Regions from separate parts of the Massilia sp. METH4 genome, predicted to be linked through region 3. Evidence: predicted binding sites of a transcription regulator. Region 3 holds the regulator's gene; each other region holds the start of a gene.

Region 1 (5,846 bases), 1.7 Mb from region 3:
TGGACGAAATCCGGGCCCGGCGGCGCTGCGGGTTCGTCGGGCTGGATGACAGGCTGTTCGAGGGTGGTGGTACTCATGAAGCTCACGAAATGGGGACGGCGGAACGCGCTATTCTACAGGGGGATCAGAACGAGAAGCCGGCGGTATTGCGGCGCAGGTCGGCCTCGACCATCATCTGGCACAGCTCTTCCAGCGTGGTCTTCGGTTCCCAGCCCAGTTCCTTCTTCGCCTTGGCCGGGTCGCCGATCAACAGGTCCACCTCGGCCGGGCGGTAGTATTTCGGGCTGATGCGTACCAGCACCTTGCCGGCCTGCCCGTCGTTCCCCACTTCGTGGCCCGTTTCATTCTCGCCGCTGCCATGCCAGCGAATCGCGATGCCGGCCGCCTTGAAGGCCATCGTCACGAAATCGCGCACGGTCTCGGTGCGGTTGGTGGCCAGCACATAGGTGTCCGGCCGGTCGGCCTGCAGGATGCGCCACATGCCTTCCACGTATTCCTTGGCGAAGCCCCAGTCGCGCTTGGCGTCCAGGTTGCCCAGTTCCAGCACCTCGAGCTTGCCCAGCTTGATCTTGGCCACCGAGTCGGTGATCTTGCGCGTGACGAACTCGCGGCCGCGCAGCGGCGACTCGTGGTTGAACAGGATGCCCGAGGAACCGAAGATGCCGTACGACTCGCGGTAGTTCACCGTCATCCAGTGCGCATACAGCTTGGCCACGCCATACGGGCTGCGCGGGTAGAACGGCGTGTCTTCCTTCTGCGGGATCGCCTGCACCTTGCCGAACATTTCCGAGGTCGATGCCTGGTAGAAGCGGATCTTCGGGTCGACGATGCGGATCGCCTCGAGCAGGTTGACGGCGCCGATGCCGGTGATCTCGGCCGTGGTGACCGGTTGCTCGAACGACACGCCCACGAAGCTTTGCGCCGCCAGGTTGTAGATCTCGTGGAACTGGCCGTTCTGCAGCAGGCGGATCGACGACGACAGGTCGGTCAGGTCGTGCTCGACCAGCTTCAGGTTCGAGTGGTTCTGGATGCCCAGTTCTTCGATGCGCCAGAAGTTGACCGAGCTGGTGCGGCGGAACGTGCCCGTGACCTCGTAACCTTTTTCGAGCAGCAGCTGTGCCAGGTAAGCACCGTCCTGACCGGAAATGCCCGTGACCAGGACGCGTTTCGTGTTATTCATGGGCAAGCAGACAATGTGATAGGAAAACCGGAAATTATAGCGGAGATATCAGCGTGGCGGCCATTCGAACTGCCGCGATCGCGAAGCCGGAAATGGCGCTTTCGACACGTAACGACCATGCACTGTTCACAACTGAACTTAACTGTCGGAAAATCTTACAGTTTCGCGGAGCCTGTTTGCGCCGACTCAACCATATCATTGATTTTCCTCAAGATTATCTTGCTGGCATCATGCTTGCTTACACGAGCTCCGACACCCCATGACCAGGAGCCTCTCGTGCGAAACATCTTCAAGAATATCCTCCTTGCCGGCGGCTTGCTGCTGGGCATGCAAACCGCGGCCCACGCGGGACCGATCCTCGTCGTCACGAACGGCATCCTGATGGGTGCGCAGGGCGTGGAATTCGACGGGCATACTTATGACGTGTCGTTCTCGGATGCGCGCCCGACCACCGGCAACCTGGGATTTTTCAATTTCGACGACAGCTATGCCGCCGCCGATGCCCTCGACAGGCTCGTGTTCCAGGGGGTGTATGACACATCGCCGGGCCGGACGAACGGCTGCTCGAACCCGCTCAGCTGCCTGGTCGTGACGGCCTACGACTTCAGCTTCCTGGGCGTCCACGGCGTGGGCTTCACGAACACCTCCACGCGCTATGTCGACCCGATCATTCCGTATATCGTGGTCGGCAATGCCGCCAAGGGGGCCGGCGTGACTTACGCGCACTGGTCGTTGCAGGAAGAGCGCCAGGCCGTGCCGGAACCATCCTCGCTGCTGCTGGCCGGCATCGGCCTGGCCGCGATGCTCGCGCCGCGCCTGCGGCGCCGCGGCGCGGCCGCTGTTGCATAGATCGGAAGAGCAGCGGCGGCACGGGGGAAATGCCAGCCGATACGCTTATAATGTCGGCTGTTCCGCACTTCCTTTCTGATCCGTTATGCAAGCTAGCACTCCCGGCGCCCCCGCCCCGGCCGGCGCCGTTCCGGCACATCCGGCGGCGCAGGCCACCGGCCCCTTCGTCAACATCGCCGCCTACAAGTTCATCACGCTGGACAATCTCGACGTCCTGCGTCCGCAGTACCAGGACATCACGCAGCGCCTCGGCCTGAAGGGCACGATCCTGCTGACACCCGAGGGCATCAATATGTTCCTCTCCGGCACCCGGGAAAACATCGACGAGTTCCTTGCCTGGGTGCGCGCCGACGCGCGCCTGGCCGACCTGGAAGTGAAGGAAAGCCTGTCGGCCGAGCAGTCGCACAAGCGCATGCTGGTCAAGATCAAGGCCGAGATCATCACGATGCGCATGCCGCTGATCAAGCCCGAACTGGGCCGCGCCCCGTTCGTGGAAGCGAAGACCCTGAAGCGCTGGCTGGACCAGGGGCATGACGACGACGGCAAGCCGGTGGTGATGGTGGACACGCGCAACGACTTCGAAGTGGACGTGGGCACGTTCGACAACACGGTCGACTACCGCATCAAGAAGTTCACCGAATTCCCGCAGGTGATCGAAGAGCACAAGGCCGATTTCGAAGGCAAGACCGTGGTGACGTTCTGCACCGGCGGCATCCGCTGCGAAAAGGCGGCGATCCACATGCAGAACATCGGCTACGACAATGTGTACCAGCTCGAGGGCGGCATCTTGAAATACTTCGAGGAAGTGGGCGGCGCGCACTACACGGGCGATTGCTTCGTGTTCGACTACCGCACGGCCCTCAACCCGAAGCTGGAGCCGACCGAAACGGTGCAATGCTTCGCCTGCCGCGCCGTCGTCACCCCGCGCCAGCAACTGGCGCCGGAATATGTGTATGGGGTTTCGTGCCCGCATTGCCACGACAAGACGACGGCCTGACGGTAGCGTCGTTCAATCCAAGCTTCATTCAGTGAAGCCTCATCTGCTTGTGGATGGGAGCATCTCTACACCCGAAGGGGTAACCCTGGAGTCAAGCCCGGCGAGGGCAGCCGGTGGAGCAGGGGTTTCGCGGAGCATGCTCCGCGCCTGCGTAACGATTCTGCCCTGCAGGGCAGAATCTCCAGGGAACACTGCTTGGGCTGCGAAGGCATTGTTGAGCACTACGAGGGTGGGCAGATCGCCGTAGTTTGGGGGCTCGATGCGGACGCCATAGTCACCTGCGCCGAACGCATCCCCGTCTTGCATCACGCAGCGCTTAGAGCGCCTAACAAAACCCCCATGGCTGCGTTGCAGCGTCTCGCCGTACAGGTGTACTGTCTTCGACGCCGCGCCTTGCCCTGCGGGTTTTGTTAGGCGCTCTTAGTTCGTGGAGGCGTTCACCTTCCGCGAAGCGGCCGGGCATACCCCTTCATCGAGGGTTTCGTCAACGGAAGCCGCATGGAGTGCAAAAGGTGGTTTCTACTCTTTGACAAGCGTTAACGGTTTTCCGTTAGCCCTTCTTTCGACCGTAACTACGTTAGAAAGGTGTTTCCCCATTGGGCATGACCCATCCCATGTTATGCCATAGATTGCGCGGATAGAATACTGTCCAGGCCGAGAAATGTTATAGTGATCTTCAATGTTACGGATAGTCACGCCCCAAAAATAGCCCGGGTATAGCACCACACGTTTGCTTGTGGACCGCAGGTTAATGTCGGGACCGATCCATGTCATCTTCTCCCCTGATGCATCGCGCACTTCAAATCTTAGCCAGTAATGCTCCAGACCCATATAGGGAACCAAGGAGACGTTATCCTCTCCAATATTCTTGATCGTCACCGTTAAATGAATGGGCGACTTTGAACCCTCAGCATCGCTTTTTGCCGACAGTTTGAGCAATAGGTTTTTTCCTAAGGTTTTACATTCTTTCGGATCCGGCAATGAATCGGCTGTGACTCCCCCTGGCATAGAGAGCAGTACTGAAATACAAAGAAATATCCTATTTTTCATCGTTTCATCACCTCATGAACCCACACTGAAATTTCGAAATTTCAACCAGCCTCGGCAGGGAATCTGACTCCGTCGCGCCAATCCAGGTAATGAGTCAATCGGATTTCTTCAATTGCACGTACACCTCCGGATTGTCACTGTCTGTCCTTTCCGAAACCCCCAGTCCTTTACTGTGATTGTTCGGGTGATAGAATTGGCAGAAGCTGTTCGCAAGGGCCTACAACTATGCCAGTGCGGCCCGAATATCCTGGTCCTGGCGGGGTGCGTTGGGCCGCGCAAGCGGCGCGTGGCGGCGCGGATGTGCGTCCGCAACGACGAGACCGACGTTGCGCTGCTGCGCCTGAACCGATGACGATATTGAACTTCGGTCCCGAAGCCGTGCGGGTCCGCGAACCTCGCCTCAGCGGAAATACAGCGCGATCTCGCGCACGTCGTCCGGCCCCAGCATGCCGGCGGCGGCGCGCAGCCGCAAGAGCGCCAGCAGGTAGTTGTAGCGGGCCTGGGCCAGGTCGCGTTCGCTGGCAAACAGCTGTTGACGGGCATTGAGCAAGTCGAGATTGATGCGCACGCCGCCCTTGATGCTCTGCTCGGTCGCCGTCATCAGCAGCTTGCCCGACTCGACCGCTTTCTCCAGCGCCCGAATGCGCGTGACGCCGCTGACGACGGCACTGTACTGCTTGCGTAATTCGACGAGGATGCGGTCGCGCTCGGCGTCGAGCTCGGACTTGGCGCGCTCTTCCCCAGCCACCGCCTGGCGCGTGCTGGCGTTTACGTAACCGCCCTGGTACAGCGGCACCGTCAACTGCACTCCCAGCACGCGCGACGTCGATTCCTGCGTGTACGTGTTCAGCGTCTCGGCATTCGCCTTGTTGAGCGTGGCCACCACGTCCAGGCGCGGCGCGTGGCCGGCCTTCGCCTTGTTCACTTCCTGGTGCGCGACCTCGACGTTGAAGGTGCGCGTCAGCAGCGCCGGGTTGTTGGCCAGCGCCACGCTCTTCCAGGTGTCGAATCCTCCTTCGCCCAGCGGCACGATGCGAAAGTTCGGCGCCAGCATGTCGAGCTCGCCGGGCTCCTGCCCGACGATGCCGGCCAGCGTGGCGCGCGCCGTGGCCAGGTTGTCTTCCGCTTCCAGCACGGCCGCCTCGGCCGCGTCGAGGCGGGCCTGGGTTTCCAGCATGTCGGTGCGGGTGCCCTCGCCTTTTTCGAACAGCCGGTCGTTGACCTTGCGCTGCTCGGCGAGCGCATCGCGCTGCGCCGTGGCGAGGCGCAACTGCTCGGTGGCGAACAGCGCATCGGTGTAAGCCTGTACCACGCGCAGCACCAGCTCCTGGGCGCGCACGCTGAAGGTGGCCGCCGACGCATTGCTCTGGGCCTGGCCCTGCTTCCAGCGCGCCCAGGCATCCATATTGAACAGGGGCTGGCGAAGCTGGAGGGCGACGGTGCCCGAGATGTAGCGCGGCTCGCTGGGGAGTTCCACGCCGCGCTGGTGCTGGATCAGGTCCGCCCAGTTCTTGCTGCGGCTGTAGCTGGCCGAGACCTGCGGCAGCAAGCCGGCGCGGCCGAGATTGCGATATTCCACGCCCTGGGCATTCTCGGCCAGCGCGGTGCGATATTGGGGGTCGCTCTGCAATGCCGCCTGGTAGGCCTGCATCAGCGTCAGCGCCCCCGCATCCTGGCCGGCGGCGAAGCCTGCCGCGATCACGCTGGCCGCCAGCACGCGGCGATCGAACAGTCGTCGGATCGTCTGCACGTCACTCCTCCGAAAGCGAG
Region 2 (5,846 bases), 700 kb from region 3:
AAAAAAAACGGAACGGGGGCAAGCCCGTTCCGCCAAAAGGAATTTACTTTGGAATCGTGCCTTCCACGCCCTGCACGTAGAAGTTCATCGACATGAGCTCCTTCATCGGCATCGCCACGCCGGCAGGCACCTTGAGGGCGCCCGACTGGTCCTTGATCGGGCCCGTGAACGGCGTCGAGGTGCCGGCCGTGAAGGCGGCCTTCTTCGCCTCGAAGATCTTGGCCGCGTCGGCCGGCACCACCGGGTTCAACGGCGACATCTTGACCATGCCTTCCTTCAGGCCGCCGTGCACGTGGCCGGTCTTCCAGGTGCCCGCCAGCACGGCCTTGGCCACCTCGGTGTAGTAGCCGCCCCACTGGTTGGTGCTCGCGGTGAGGTGCGCCTTCGGTGCGAAGCGCTGCATGTCGGAATCCCAGCCGAACGCGTACTTGCCCTTTTCCTGGGCCGCCTGCAGGGTGGCCGGGGAGTCGGTGTTCTGCGTCAGCACGTCGGCCCCTTGCGCGATCAGCGTTTCCGCGGCCTGGCGTTCCTTGGCCGGGTCGTACCAGCTGTTCACCCAGATGATCTTGGTCTTGATCCTGGGGTTCACGCTTTGCGCGCCCAGGGTGAAGGCGTTGATGTTGCGGATCACTTCCGGCACCGGGAACGAGCCCACGAAGCCCAGCGTGTTCGTCTTGGTCATCTTGCCCGCGATGATGCCCTGCAGGTAGGAACCTTCGAACAGCCGCGCCTCGTAGGCGCCCATGTTCTTCGTGGTCTTGAAGCCGGTGGCATGCTGGAACACCACGTTCGGGAATGCCCGCGCCACTTTTTCCGTGGGGTTCATGTAACCGAATGACGTCGTGAAAATGAGCTTGTTGCCATCCGCCGCAAGCTTGCGGATTACACGCTCCGCGTCCGCGCTCTCGGGCACGTTCTCGACATACGTGGACTTCACCTTGCCGCCCAGCGCCTTTTCCATTTCGAGGCGGCCCTGCTCATGGGCATAGGTCCAGCCGGCATCGCCCACGGGGCCGATGTAGACGAAACCCACCTTCAGAGGTTCCTGCGCCTGCGCCGGTGCGATGACGGCCGCGCCCAGCGCGGCGGACAGGGAGGCAAAGGCGAGCAGCTTGCGACGATTCATGATGTTCCTCTTTCAGGTTGGTCAGAAATGGTATTCGGCACGCACCATCGGGGTTCGTGCGGTGGCGCCGGGAACGGTCTTCGACGGGTTGCCGAATTTGTTCTTCCAGTACTGGTAGGCCACGCCGAGCTTGAAGGTGTTCTTGTTCGCGCCGACCAGCGAGCTGACGTCGTACATCAGCTTCATGTCCACGTTGATCTCGACCGCGGTGGGGCCGCCGTATTCGTTCTTGCCCTTGGTGCCGATGTAGTTCGCATAGCCTTCGAACGCCAGCGGCACGTTCGGGAACGGAATGCTCCAGGAGCTCATCAGGGCAGCGTGCGTGTCGTAGCGGTAGCGGTTGGTGGCCGTTTGCGTATAGCCGTTGTACGGAGCGTTGGATTCATGCAACGCTACCAGGCTCACGTCCCAGAAACCGGGCACGTCGAACATGAACGTGGGGCCGAGCACCAGCATGCGCTTCTTCGAGTTGTAGCCCGCGTCGGTCTTGCTGTTGATGTCGAAGCCGGCCACGATGCCCAGGCCGCGGATCGGGCCGTACTTGAAGCTTTTGCCGGTGATCTTGCCCAGGTCGAAGGTGTGGCGATACAGCGCATAGGCCTCGTGGGCCCCCGACTTGGACCCGACCGCGGACGGGTCGTTCTCGTCCGACATCAGGTAATCGACACTGAAGAAATTGGTGCCGTACTTGTAACCGCTGGCATGGCTGAAGTTCACGACGTGTTTCACGATATCGGCACCGTTGTACGGCTCGGAAAACTTCGAGCCGTAGCGATAGCTCAGCGACGTATCGCTCCAGTCGGCGGCCTGGGCGGCGCAGGCGGCGGTGGCGGCGAGAGCGAAGGTAGCAGCGAAACGAATGGTGTTCATGCGTGGTCCTTGTAAGTGTTGTGTAACGGATTGCATCCAATGTGCCGATTGATTGCATGCAACGTCGACAGTACCTTAGCAAGTACCGGGCCACCCCTCCTGTGTCCTATGCAGGTGTGTCCTCCGCTCTTAAGCCCCGCACCAAGACGGTTCGCTCCACGGTGCCGATGTGCAATGCCGGTGCATTATGCACACAACTTTGGAGCGTTTTGTATACAATCTTTTTTATAGCCCGGCTAGCGCTTCGGCCAAACTCAGCTTGCGTTCGGGTGTGCCCAAATGCAGCCGCGCCTCGATCTCTTCCAGGTGGTGTTCGATCAGCCTGGTGGCGCCCTCCACATCCTTCTTCTCGATCAGTGCCAGCAATTCGTCGTGCTCGTGGTTGCCGCACATCGGCGTGCCCGGATTCTCGTAGACGGCGATGATCAGCGAGGAGCGCGACACCAGTTCCACCATGAAGCGCTGCAGCACCGTGTTGCCGGCCAGTTCGGCCAGCAGCAGGTGGAATTCGCCGCCCAGGCGGATCCACGCCGCACGGTCACCGTTGCGGCGCGCCGCTTCCTCCTCGTCGAGCGCGGCGCGGATGCGCTTGATCGATGCGGGCGTGATATGCCGGATCACCAGCGGCACGATCTCGCGCTCGATGGCCCGGCGCGCCGTGAACACGTCGCGCGCTTCCTCCGGCGATGGCGAGGCAACGACGGCGCCGCGATTCGGCCGCAGCACCACGATGTGGTCGTGCGCCAGTCGCTGCAGCGCCTTGCGCACCGTGGTGCGGCTTACTTCATACAGTTCGCAGAATTCCGCCTCGCCCAGCCGCGTGCCGGGCGGCAGGCGGTGGCTCATGACCGCGTTGACGACGGCGCTGTAGATGCGCAGGTCGACGGCGGCGGCGCCGCGCTTGCCCGGCTGGCGTGGCCGGGTTGGCTGGTTCGTTCCTTCGGCCGGGTCGGCCTCGGGCGTGCGGTGGCTTCGTGGGCGCTCCGCTGGGGCTTGCTTGGTCATTGACAGTCTCCGCTTCGCTCGGGATCGGGCTCGATCCGTACGCGATCGTAGTTGTAAAGCAGGAATCGTGCACGACACGGAAGAGGGATCATCGGCAGGATGCACGCAATTGGTGAGATAGTGCACATGTCATGGTGCAGTTTGTATACAAATCGACGCATCCGTTGTTCCCATCGCGGCGAAAACGGTGGCATGTTCCTTGCAGAAGCCTTGCGGTTACCCATGAAGGAGCCGTACATGACCGAACCACAGGCCCCGCCGGACGGGCGGCAGAAAACCGAACCGAGGCTGCGGCTGCTCGGGATTTCCAAGATCTACCCCTCCGTGGTCGCCAACGACAGCGTGGACCTCACCGTGATGCCGGGCGAAATCCACGCCGTGCTGGGCGAGAACGGCGCCGGCAAGAGCACCTTGATGAAGATGATCTACGGCGTCACGCACCCGGACGCCGGCGAGATGCTGTGGGAAGGCAGGCAGGTGACCATTCCCTCCCCGGCCGCCGCGCGTCGCCTGGGCATCGGCATGGTGTTCCAGCACTTCGCGCTGTTCGAGACCCTCACGGTGGCCGAGAACATCGCGCTGGCGCTGGACGAGAAGATCACGCCCGCCAGACTCGCCCCGCGCATTCGCGAAGTATCGGCACGCTACGGCCTTCCGCTCGATCCGGATCGGCGCGTGCACAGCATGTCCGTCGGCGAGCGCCAGCGCGTGGAGATCGTGCGCTGCCTGCTGCAGTCGCCGCGCCTGTTGATCATGGATGAACCCACGTCCGTCCTCACGCCGGACGCGGTGCAGAAGCTGTTCGTGTCGCTGCGCCAGCTCGCCGCGGAAGGCGTGAGCATCCTCTACATCAGCCACAAGCTCGACGAGATCCAGGCCCTGTGCGACAAGGCCACGGTGCTGCGCGCCGGCCGTGTATCCGGCACCGCCACACCGAAGACCCAGACGGCCCATGAACTGGCCGAACTGATGATCGGCGGCGACCTGCCCACGTGCACGCTGGCGCCGCGCGAACCCGGCGAGGTGCGGCTGGCGCTGGACAAGCTGTCGCTGCCCAGCCCCGAGCCTTTCGGCATCGACCTGCGGAACATCACGCTGGACATCCACGCCGGCGAGATCGTCGGGCTGGCCGGCGTTTCCGGCAACGGCCAGCAGGAATTGATGAAGGCCATCTCCGGCGAGGTGCCATTGCGCCACGCGCAGGGTATCCGCCTGTTCGGCCAGGACGTGGGCCGCATGAACGCCGCCGCGCGCCGCCGCCTCGGCCTGGGCTTCGTGCCGGAAGAGCGGCTCGGCCGCGGTGCCGTGCCGGGCATGTCGCTGACCGATAACGCGCTGCTGACGGGATACCTGGCCGATGCCGCCGGCATGCTCGCGCATGGTCTCATCCGGCACGGCGCGATCCGCGAATTCGCCGGGCGCGTGATCGAGCGCTTCAAGGTGAAATGCGGCGGGCCCGGTTCGGCCGCCTCCAGCCTTTCCGGCGGCAATCTCCAGAAATTCATCGTCGGCCGCGAGATCGCGCTCGCGCCGAACGTGATGGTGCTGGCCCAGCCCACCTGGGGCGTCGACATCGGCGCGGCGATGCTGATCCGCCAGGCGATCATCGATCTGCGCGACCAGGGCGTGGCCGTGCTCGTGATTTCCGAGGAGCTCGACGAATTGTTCATGATGTGCGACCGCATCGCCGTGCTGGCGAAGGGCCGGCTGTCGCGCGCCGTGCCGGTGAAGGAAGCCACCATCAACCAGATCGGAGTGTGGATGAGTGGCGACTTTTCCACAGCCAGCGAACCACTGTCCAAGGAAGGAAGCGACCATGTCCCGGCTTGAAGCCCGCTCCGCACCCTCGCGCGCGATGATGCTCGCGTCGCCGCTCCTCGCCGCGCTGGCCATGCTCGTCACCGGCTCGATCCTGTTCCTGTTCCTGGGCCAGGAACCGCTGCACGCGTTCTACGTCTACTTCATCAAGCCGGCCACCACGCTGTACGGCATCGGCGAACTGCTGCTGAAGGCCACGCCCCTGATCCTGTGCGGAGTGGGCCTGGCGATCGGCTTCCGGGCCGACGTGCACAATATCGGCGCCGATGGCCAGCTGACGATGGGCGCCATCGCCGCTGGCTGCGTGGCCCTGTATTTCGATGGCGTCGAGGCGCCCTGGGTGCTGCCGCTGATGCTCGCTGCCGGGGCGCTGGGCGGCATGGCGTGGGCGGCGATCCCCGCCCTGCTGCGCACGCGCTTCAACACCAGCGAGATCCTGGTGAGCCTGATGCTGGTGTACGTGTCCTACCTGCTGCTCAGCTACCTCGTGCACGGCCCGCTGCGCGATCCGGACGGCTACAACTTCCCACAATCGAAGATGTTCGGCGAGGCGGCCACGCTGCCGCTGCTGGTCGAAGGCTTGCGCGTGAACGCCGCGTTTCTGCTCTCGCTGGTCGGCGTCGTCGGCGCCTGGTTCTTCTGCAAGCATACGTTCGCCGGGTACCGCATGCAGGTCAGCGGCATCTCGCCGGCCGCCGCGCTGTATGCGGGCTTTTCGGCGCCGAAGAACGTGTGGCTGGCCTTTCTCGTCAGCGGCGCGATGGCGGGGCTGGCGGGTGTCGGCGAAGTGGCGGGACCGCTCGGCCAGCTGCAGCCTTCCGTGTCGCCCGGCTACGGCTTCGCGGCGATCATCGTCGCGTACGTGGGCCGCCTGCATCCGGTGGGCGTGCTGCTCGCGGCGCTGCTGATGTCGCTGCTGTACATCGGCGGCGAAGCCGCGCAGATCGAGCTGCAACTGCCATCGGCCATCACCGGCCTGTTCCAGGGCCTGCTGCTGTTCTACCTGCTGGCGGCCGACCTGTTCATC
Region 3 (5,846 bases):
GAAGCAGTGCACGACATAGTTCAGCGCATATTCCTCGGTGAAGAAATCCTCGATCTGGGCACTGCCGCCCTGCGGCGTGGCGCTGCCGGCGGCATGGAAGAAGCGGATATCGCCGCCCGCGCACAAGGCCTTCTCGGTAGTGCTGCGGATGACGACGGCGGCAATGTCATCGTCGTCGCGCCAGGACAGCAGCGTGCCCGTGATCGTCCGGATCATGTCGAGCGACAGCGAGTTCAATGCCTTGGGACGGTCGAGTGTGATGAAGCCGGTGCCGTTGCGCACCTTCGTATGGACGTGGTCGGTCATGGTGTCTCGCATCGTTGTCGTTATTGGCCTCATTCTAGCCATGGATGCGAAGGGTGTGGCATAAATCCTTCAGTGCTGACATAACAAAGGGCGCATCGCGCGCCCTTTTGTTGCAGCAGACCTGCGCCCGTCGTTATGCGGGCGACGCGGGGATCTCGCTCTCGCTCAGGTGCTTGATGGTTTCGTGATTGTGGTTCTGCACTTTATCCTTGTGCTTCATGACCTGGCGGTCCAGCTTGTCGATCAGCGTGTCGATGGCCGCATACAAGTCTTGCGCGACGCTTTCGACGAATACCGTTTTGCCCGACATGCGCAGATTGATTTCCGCCTTCTGCCTTTTTTCTTTCTCGGTGAGATTATCTACACTCAGGATCACACTTACATCGATCAGCTGATCGAAATGGCGTCTAACGCGTTCCAGCTTGTTCTGCACATACTCGCGAATGGCAGGGGTAACGTCGATATGGTGTCCACTGATAGTCAGATTCATACACACACTCCTAAAGAAATATTTACAGGTTCGTGCGGTCTCCACCAATCAAGACGGCGGCGCAGAGGAACCCATGCACTGCATGAAAAGCAAAGAGTGACTACAAAGACTTGCGGAGGCTGACTGGAGGGATTTTCAATGCTTCGCGATACTTGGCGACGGTGCGCCGTGCAATCACCATGCCTTGTTCACCCAGCATGTCCGCAATCTTACTGTCGGATAAAGGGTTCTTCGGGTCTTCGGCTCCTGTGAATTGCACAATCAGCGCCCTGATCGCAGTCGAGGAAGCTTCCCCACCAGCTTCGGTTGCGACATGGCTGCCAAAAAAGTACTTCAACTCAAACATGCCGTGAGGGGTCAGCATGTATTTTTGAGTTGTTACCCGAGAGATAGTGCTCTCGTGCAGGCCCAGTGTATCAGCAATCTCGCGCAACACAAGGGGCCTCATTGCCACAGCGCCATGCGAGAAAAAGTTCTTCTGCCGCTCGACGATGGCCTGGGCCACGCGGAGGATGGTGTCGAAGCGCTGGCGCATGTTCTTGATGAGCCACTTGGCTTCCTGCAACTGGGCGCTCATCTGCGATTCGCCCTTGCCCTGCTTGAGCAGGCTGGCATACAGCGCATTGACACGCAGGCGCGGCATCACGTCGTTGTTCAGTGTGACGACCCAGCCGTTGCGTCCTTTCTTCACCACCACGTCCGGTACCACATAGTCTGACACGTCGGGTGCGAAGGCGGCGCCCGGATGCGGATTGCATTGGCGAATCACGGCCTGCGCCTCTCGCAAGTCTTCGTCATCGCAATCGAGCGCCTTCTTGAGCTTGTTGAAGTCGCGCTGGGCGAACCATTGCAGGTGTTTTTCGACGATGCACAGCGCCATGCGGCGGGTCACCAGCGGCACGTTCGGCATGCGCCGGATCTGCAGCGCCAGGCATTCGGAGGCGTTGCGGGCGCCGATGCCGGGCGGGTCGAAGCTCTGCAGCAGTTTCAGGGCCGTGCGCAACTCGTCGATCTCGATTTCCAGCTCTTCCGGCAAGCGTTCATGGATCTCTTCCAGGCTCTCTTCGAGATAGCCGTTGTCGTCCAGCGCGTCGATGATCAGTTCCACCAGGGCGCGATCGCGGGATTCGAGGACCGTGACGCGCATCTGCTCCATCAGGTGCTCGCGCAGGCTGCGGTGGCTCGCTTCCAGCTGCGGGCGGGCATCGTCGTCGTCCGGGCCCTTGCCGCTGCCGGCGCTGCCCCAGTCGAGGTCGCCGGTGGCCAGCCCTTCGCCATCGCCGCCGTCATACGCCTCCGGTTCCGGCGCGGCCGGCGCGTCGTGCGCCGGGCCGCCCTCCGGCGGCGCCTCGGTGCCGCCCTGCGAGGTATTGATCGCGCCATCGGCCAGCAGGCGCACCGAGCGGTCGAGCGGATCGTCGAGCCGCTCGAGCAGGGGGTTATCGGTCAGCAGCTGTTCCAGTTCCTGGTGCAGCTCCAGCGTGGACAATTGCAGCAGCCGGATCGACTGCTGCAGTTGCGGCGTCAGCGCGAGATGCTGGGAAGTGCGCAGTTGCAAAGACTGTTTCATGGCTGATCAATAACGTTCAAGGGCTGCGTTCAAGGGCTGGAAATGGTGGATCACATGCGGAAATGTTCACCCAGATAAACGCGGCGCACGGATTCGTCGGCAATGATGTCGTCCGGCCGGCCGGAAGCCAGTACGCTGCCCTGATTGATGATATACGCCCGGTCGCAGATGCCCAGCGTTTCGCGCACGTTGTGATCCGTGATCAATACGCCGATGCCACGCTCCTTCAGGAAGCGCACGATGCGCTGGATTTCGATCACCGCGATCGGGTCCACGCCGGCGAACGGCTCGTCGAGCAGCACGAAACGCGGGTTGGTGGCCAGCGCGCGGGCGATTTCCACGCGGCGCCGCTCGCCGCCGGACAGCGACAGCGCCGTGTTCTCGCGCAGCTTCTCGATCTGCAGGTCGGCCAGCAGCGCGTTCAGCCGCGCATCGATGTCGGCCTTCGGCAAGGCCTTGCCATTGACCTTCTGGATCTCCAGCACGGCACGGATATTGTCCTCCACCGTCAGCTTGCGGAACACGGAGGCTTCCTGCGGCAGGTAGGACAGGCCGAGCGTGGCGCGCTTGTGGATCGGCAGCGTCGAGATGTCGGTACCGTCGAGGTCGATGGTGCCGGCGTCCGAGGCGACGAGGCCCACGATCATGTAGAACGACGTGGTCTTGCCCGCGCCGTTCGGACCCAGCAGGCCCACCACTTCGCCGCACGCCAGCTGCAAAGACACGTCGTGCACCACCTGCCGCTTGCCATAGCTCTTTTGCAAGCCACGCACGATCAGCGTGCTGCAATTCTGTTGCGCTCCGTCCATCAGTCCCCCGCTGCCGGCGCGGCCGGCGGTTGGGTGGTGCCGGCCGGCGGCGGCGCCGTGCGTTTCGGCTGGATCACCATCGTGCCGCGGCCCGCGCCCGGCTTGTCGTTACCCGTGCTGGTATTGCGCACGCTGAAGAATTCGCGGCGGCTGTCGTAGGAGATGAATTCGCCCTCGACCTCGTCGCTCGGCTTGCTGCCTTCGAGGCGGCGGATTTTCGCCTTCGAATACATCTTCACCAGCTCGCCCTTTTCATCGTATTCGATGCGGTCGGCCTCGCCTTCCATCCACTGGTCGCCCTCGCCGTCGCGCTTCTGGCGGAAGGTCACCTTCTTGCCGCCGCCGGTCAGGGTGGCCAGCTGGTAGCCGTCCGGCGTGTAGGTCACCACCGCCTTGTCGGCCTTCATGCGCAGCGTGCCGCGGGTGAGCGTCACGTCGCCGGTGAAGGTGTACACCTGCTTGACGTCGTCCGCGTCCAGGCGGCCGTAGTTGATTTCCGTGGGCTTGTACGAGTCGGCCTTCTCGGCCGCCGCGAACCCCGCCGCTCCCAGCAGCAGTAACGCCGACAGTATGAGTTTCTTCATCTTCGATTCCTATTTGTCTATTGCCGCGCCCGGGGTGGATACACGATCGTGCCGCGCCCCAGCTGCAACTGGCGGGTGGCATTGTTGGCCTGCATGCCCACGCCGGTGGCGGTGGCGCCGCCGCTCTGCATCCGCACCGGCTGGTCCGTTTCCATGCGGTCCTCGTCGGGATAAATCGTCAGCTTTTCCGTCGTCAGCGTCATGTCCCGTGCGTTCGGCGCGGCGGCGCGGTGGATGTTCACGTTCTTCGTCAACGTCACGCGCGCATTGTCCTGGTCAACGCGGGCACGCTCGGCGCGGATGTCCATCGGCGGCTTGTCGCCCGACAGGCTGCGCACCACCGGCTTCTCGACCTCCGACGAATCGTCGGACGGCCGGTGCGTCAGCTTGTCGCCTGAAATGATGTAGCTGGGCTGGCCGGTCTTCGTCATGCGCACGAACGAGAAGCGCTCCACGATGTAATCCGGCTCGTCGACCTTGATGCCCGCCTCCATTTCTCCGCCGGCCCGATCCATCATCTGGACGAGCCAGAACGAGCCCAGCGCGCCGAACAGCGCGAGCATCATGCCGATCGACAGCCGGTAGCGGTGGGCGGTTCGCTGGTTGCGCATGGCTTCTCCTTGAAACGTCAGCCCAGGAACTGGGCCATCACGCGCTCGTAACTGCCTTGCGCACGCATCACGAATTCGCACACTTCGCGCACGGCGCCATGGCCGCCACGGTTTTCCGTCACGTGATGCACGCGCGTGAGCACTTCCGGGCGCGCGTTCGGCACCGCCACGGCGAAACCGACGCGCGACAGGATGGGTAGATCGACCACGTCGTCGCCGATGAACCCCACCTGCTCCTCGGAAAGGTTCAGCTGGGCCAGCAGCGCCTTGAACGGCGTGAGCTTGTCATGCCCGCCCTGGTGCACGAATTCGATCGCCAGGTCCTTGGCGCGCGCCGTCACCTGCGGCGAACGGCGCGCGCTGATGATGCCGGTGAGGATGCCCGCTTCCTGCAACAGCTTGATGCCCAGGCCGTCCTGCACGTTGAACGTCTTGAACGCCTCGCCTTCGGCGCCGTAGTGCAGGCCGCCGTCGGTCAGCACGCCGTCGACGTCGAAAATGAACAGCCTGACCTTCGCGGCCCGTTCGACGACGGCCGCGTCATATTGAATACTCATGTCAGATCACCTTTGCGCGCGTCAGGTCATGGATGTGCAGCGCGCCGACCAGCTTGCCGTCTTCATCCACCACCAGCATCTGGTTGATGCGGTACTCTTCCATCACGGCCACCGCATCGACGGCCAGCTTGTCCGGCCCGATGGTGCGGGGATTGGCATGCATCACGTCGCCGATCACGACTTTCGAAAAGTCCTGCACCTTGTCGATCATGCGGCGCAGGTCGCCGTCGGTGAACACGCCCACCGGCCGGTATTGTGCATCGACCACGGCCGTCATGCCCATGCCTTTTTGCGTGATCTGCATCAGCGCGTCCGGCAGCCGCGTGTCGGCCGTGACGGCCGGGATCGCGTCGCCCTGGCGCATGATGTCGCGCACATGCGTCAGCAGGCGGCGGCCCAGCGCGCCGCCGGGGTGCGAGCGGGCGAAATCCTCTTCCTTGAAACCGCGCAGGTCCAGGAGCGCGACGGCGATCGCGTCGCCCAGCGCCAGCGTAACCGTGGTCGATGCGGTGGGCGCCAGGTTCATCGGGCACGCCTCCTTGGCCACCGACACGTCCAGGTGCACGTCCGCCAGCTTCGCCAGGCTCGATTCGGGCTTGCCCGTCATGGAGATCACCACGCCACCCATGCGCTTGACCACGGGCAGGATCGCCATCAGCTCGGTGCTCTCGCCGGAATACGAGATCGCGATGAAAGCGTCCTCCGGGGTCACCATGCCCAGGTCGCCGTGCGCCGCTTCGGCCGGGTGCACGAACAGCGCCGGGGTGCCGGTCGATGCCAGCGTGGCGGCGATCTTGCGGCCAATATGGCCGGACTTGCCGATGCCGGACACGACAACGCGGCCCTTGCAGTTCAGCAGCAGCGACACGGCCTTGCCAACGCTTTCGTCCGTGGCCAGGCGGTCATGCAGGGCGGTCAG

What was found. The regulator sigma-54, encoded in region 3, starts transcription at its own class of promoters, with help from an activator protein. The targets are predictions, from matches to a motif close to TGGCANGNAANCTGCTTT.
Region 1: a site for sigma-54 is predicted at 1,404-1,421, ahead of V6Z91_RS03120 (PEP-CTERM sorting domain-containing protein). Genes of this name have one in related genera too.
Region 2: a site for sigma-54 is predicted at 2,072-2,089, ahead of V6Z91_RS07390 (outer envelope protein). Genes of this name have one in related genera too.

Annotation. Positions count from the first base shown of each region.
Region 1 covers NZ_CP146614.1:706,892-712,737, forward strand. The annotation lists gene dnaE (DNA polymerase III subunit alpha) at 1-77, opposite strand, end outside; gene gmd (GDP-mannose 4,6-dehydratase) at 125-1,180, opposite strand; gene V6Z91_RS03120 (PEP-CTERM sorting domain-containing protein) at 1,457-2,029, shown strand; gene V6Z91_RS03125 (sulfurtransferase) at 2,115-3,026, shown strand; gene V6Z91_RS03130 (hypothetical protein) at 3,546-4,076, opposite strand; gene V6Z91_RS03135 (TolC family outer membrane protein) at 4,477-5,826, opposite strand; gene V6Z91_RS03140 (HlyD family type I secretion periplasmic adaptor subunit) at 5,828-5,846, opposite strand, start outside.
Region 2 covers NZ_CP146614.1:1,661,723-1,667,568, reverse strand. The annotation lists gene V6Z91_RS07395 (BMP family ABC transporter substrate-binding protein) at 44-1,126, opposite strand; gene V6Z91_RS07390 (outer envelope protein) at 1,148-1,996, opposite strand; gene V6Z91_RS07385 (GntR family transcriptional regulator) at 2,222-3,001, opposite strand; gene V6Z91_RS07380 (ABC transporter ATP-binding protein) at 3,239-4,831, shown strand; gene V6Z91_RS07375 (ABC transporter permease) at 4,818-5,846, shown strand, end outside.
Region 3 covers NZ_CP146614.1:2,361,166-2,367,011, reverse strand. The annotation lists gene V6Z91_RS10490 (enoyl-CoA hydratase/isomerase family protein) at 1-306, opposite strand, end outside; gene raiA (ribosome-associated translation inhibitor RaiA) at 440-796, opposite strand; gene V6Z91_RS10480 (RNA polymerase factor sigma-54) at 897-2,366, opposite strand; gene lptB (LPS export ABC transporter ATP-binding protein) at 2,417-3,175, opposite strand; gene lptA (lipopolysaccharide transport periplasmic protein LptA) at 3,175-3,759, opposite strand; gene lptC (LPS export ABC transporter periplasmic protein LptC) at 3,777-4,370, opposite strand; gene V6Z91_RS10460 (HAD family hydrolase) at 4,388-4,927, opposite strand; gene V6Z91_RS10455 (KpsF/GutQ family sugar-phosphate isomerase) at 4,929-5,846, opposite strand, start outside.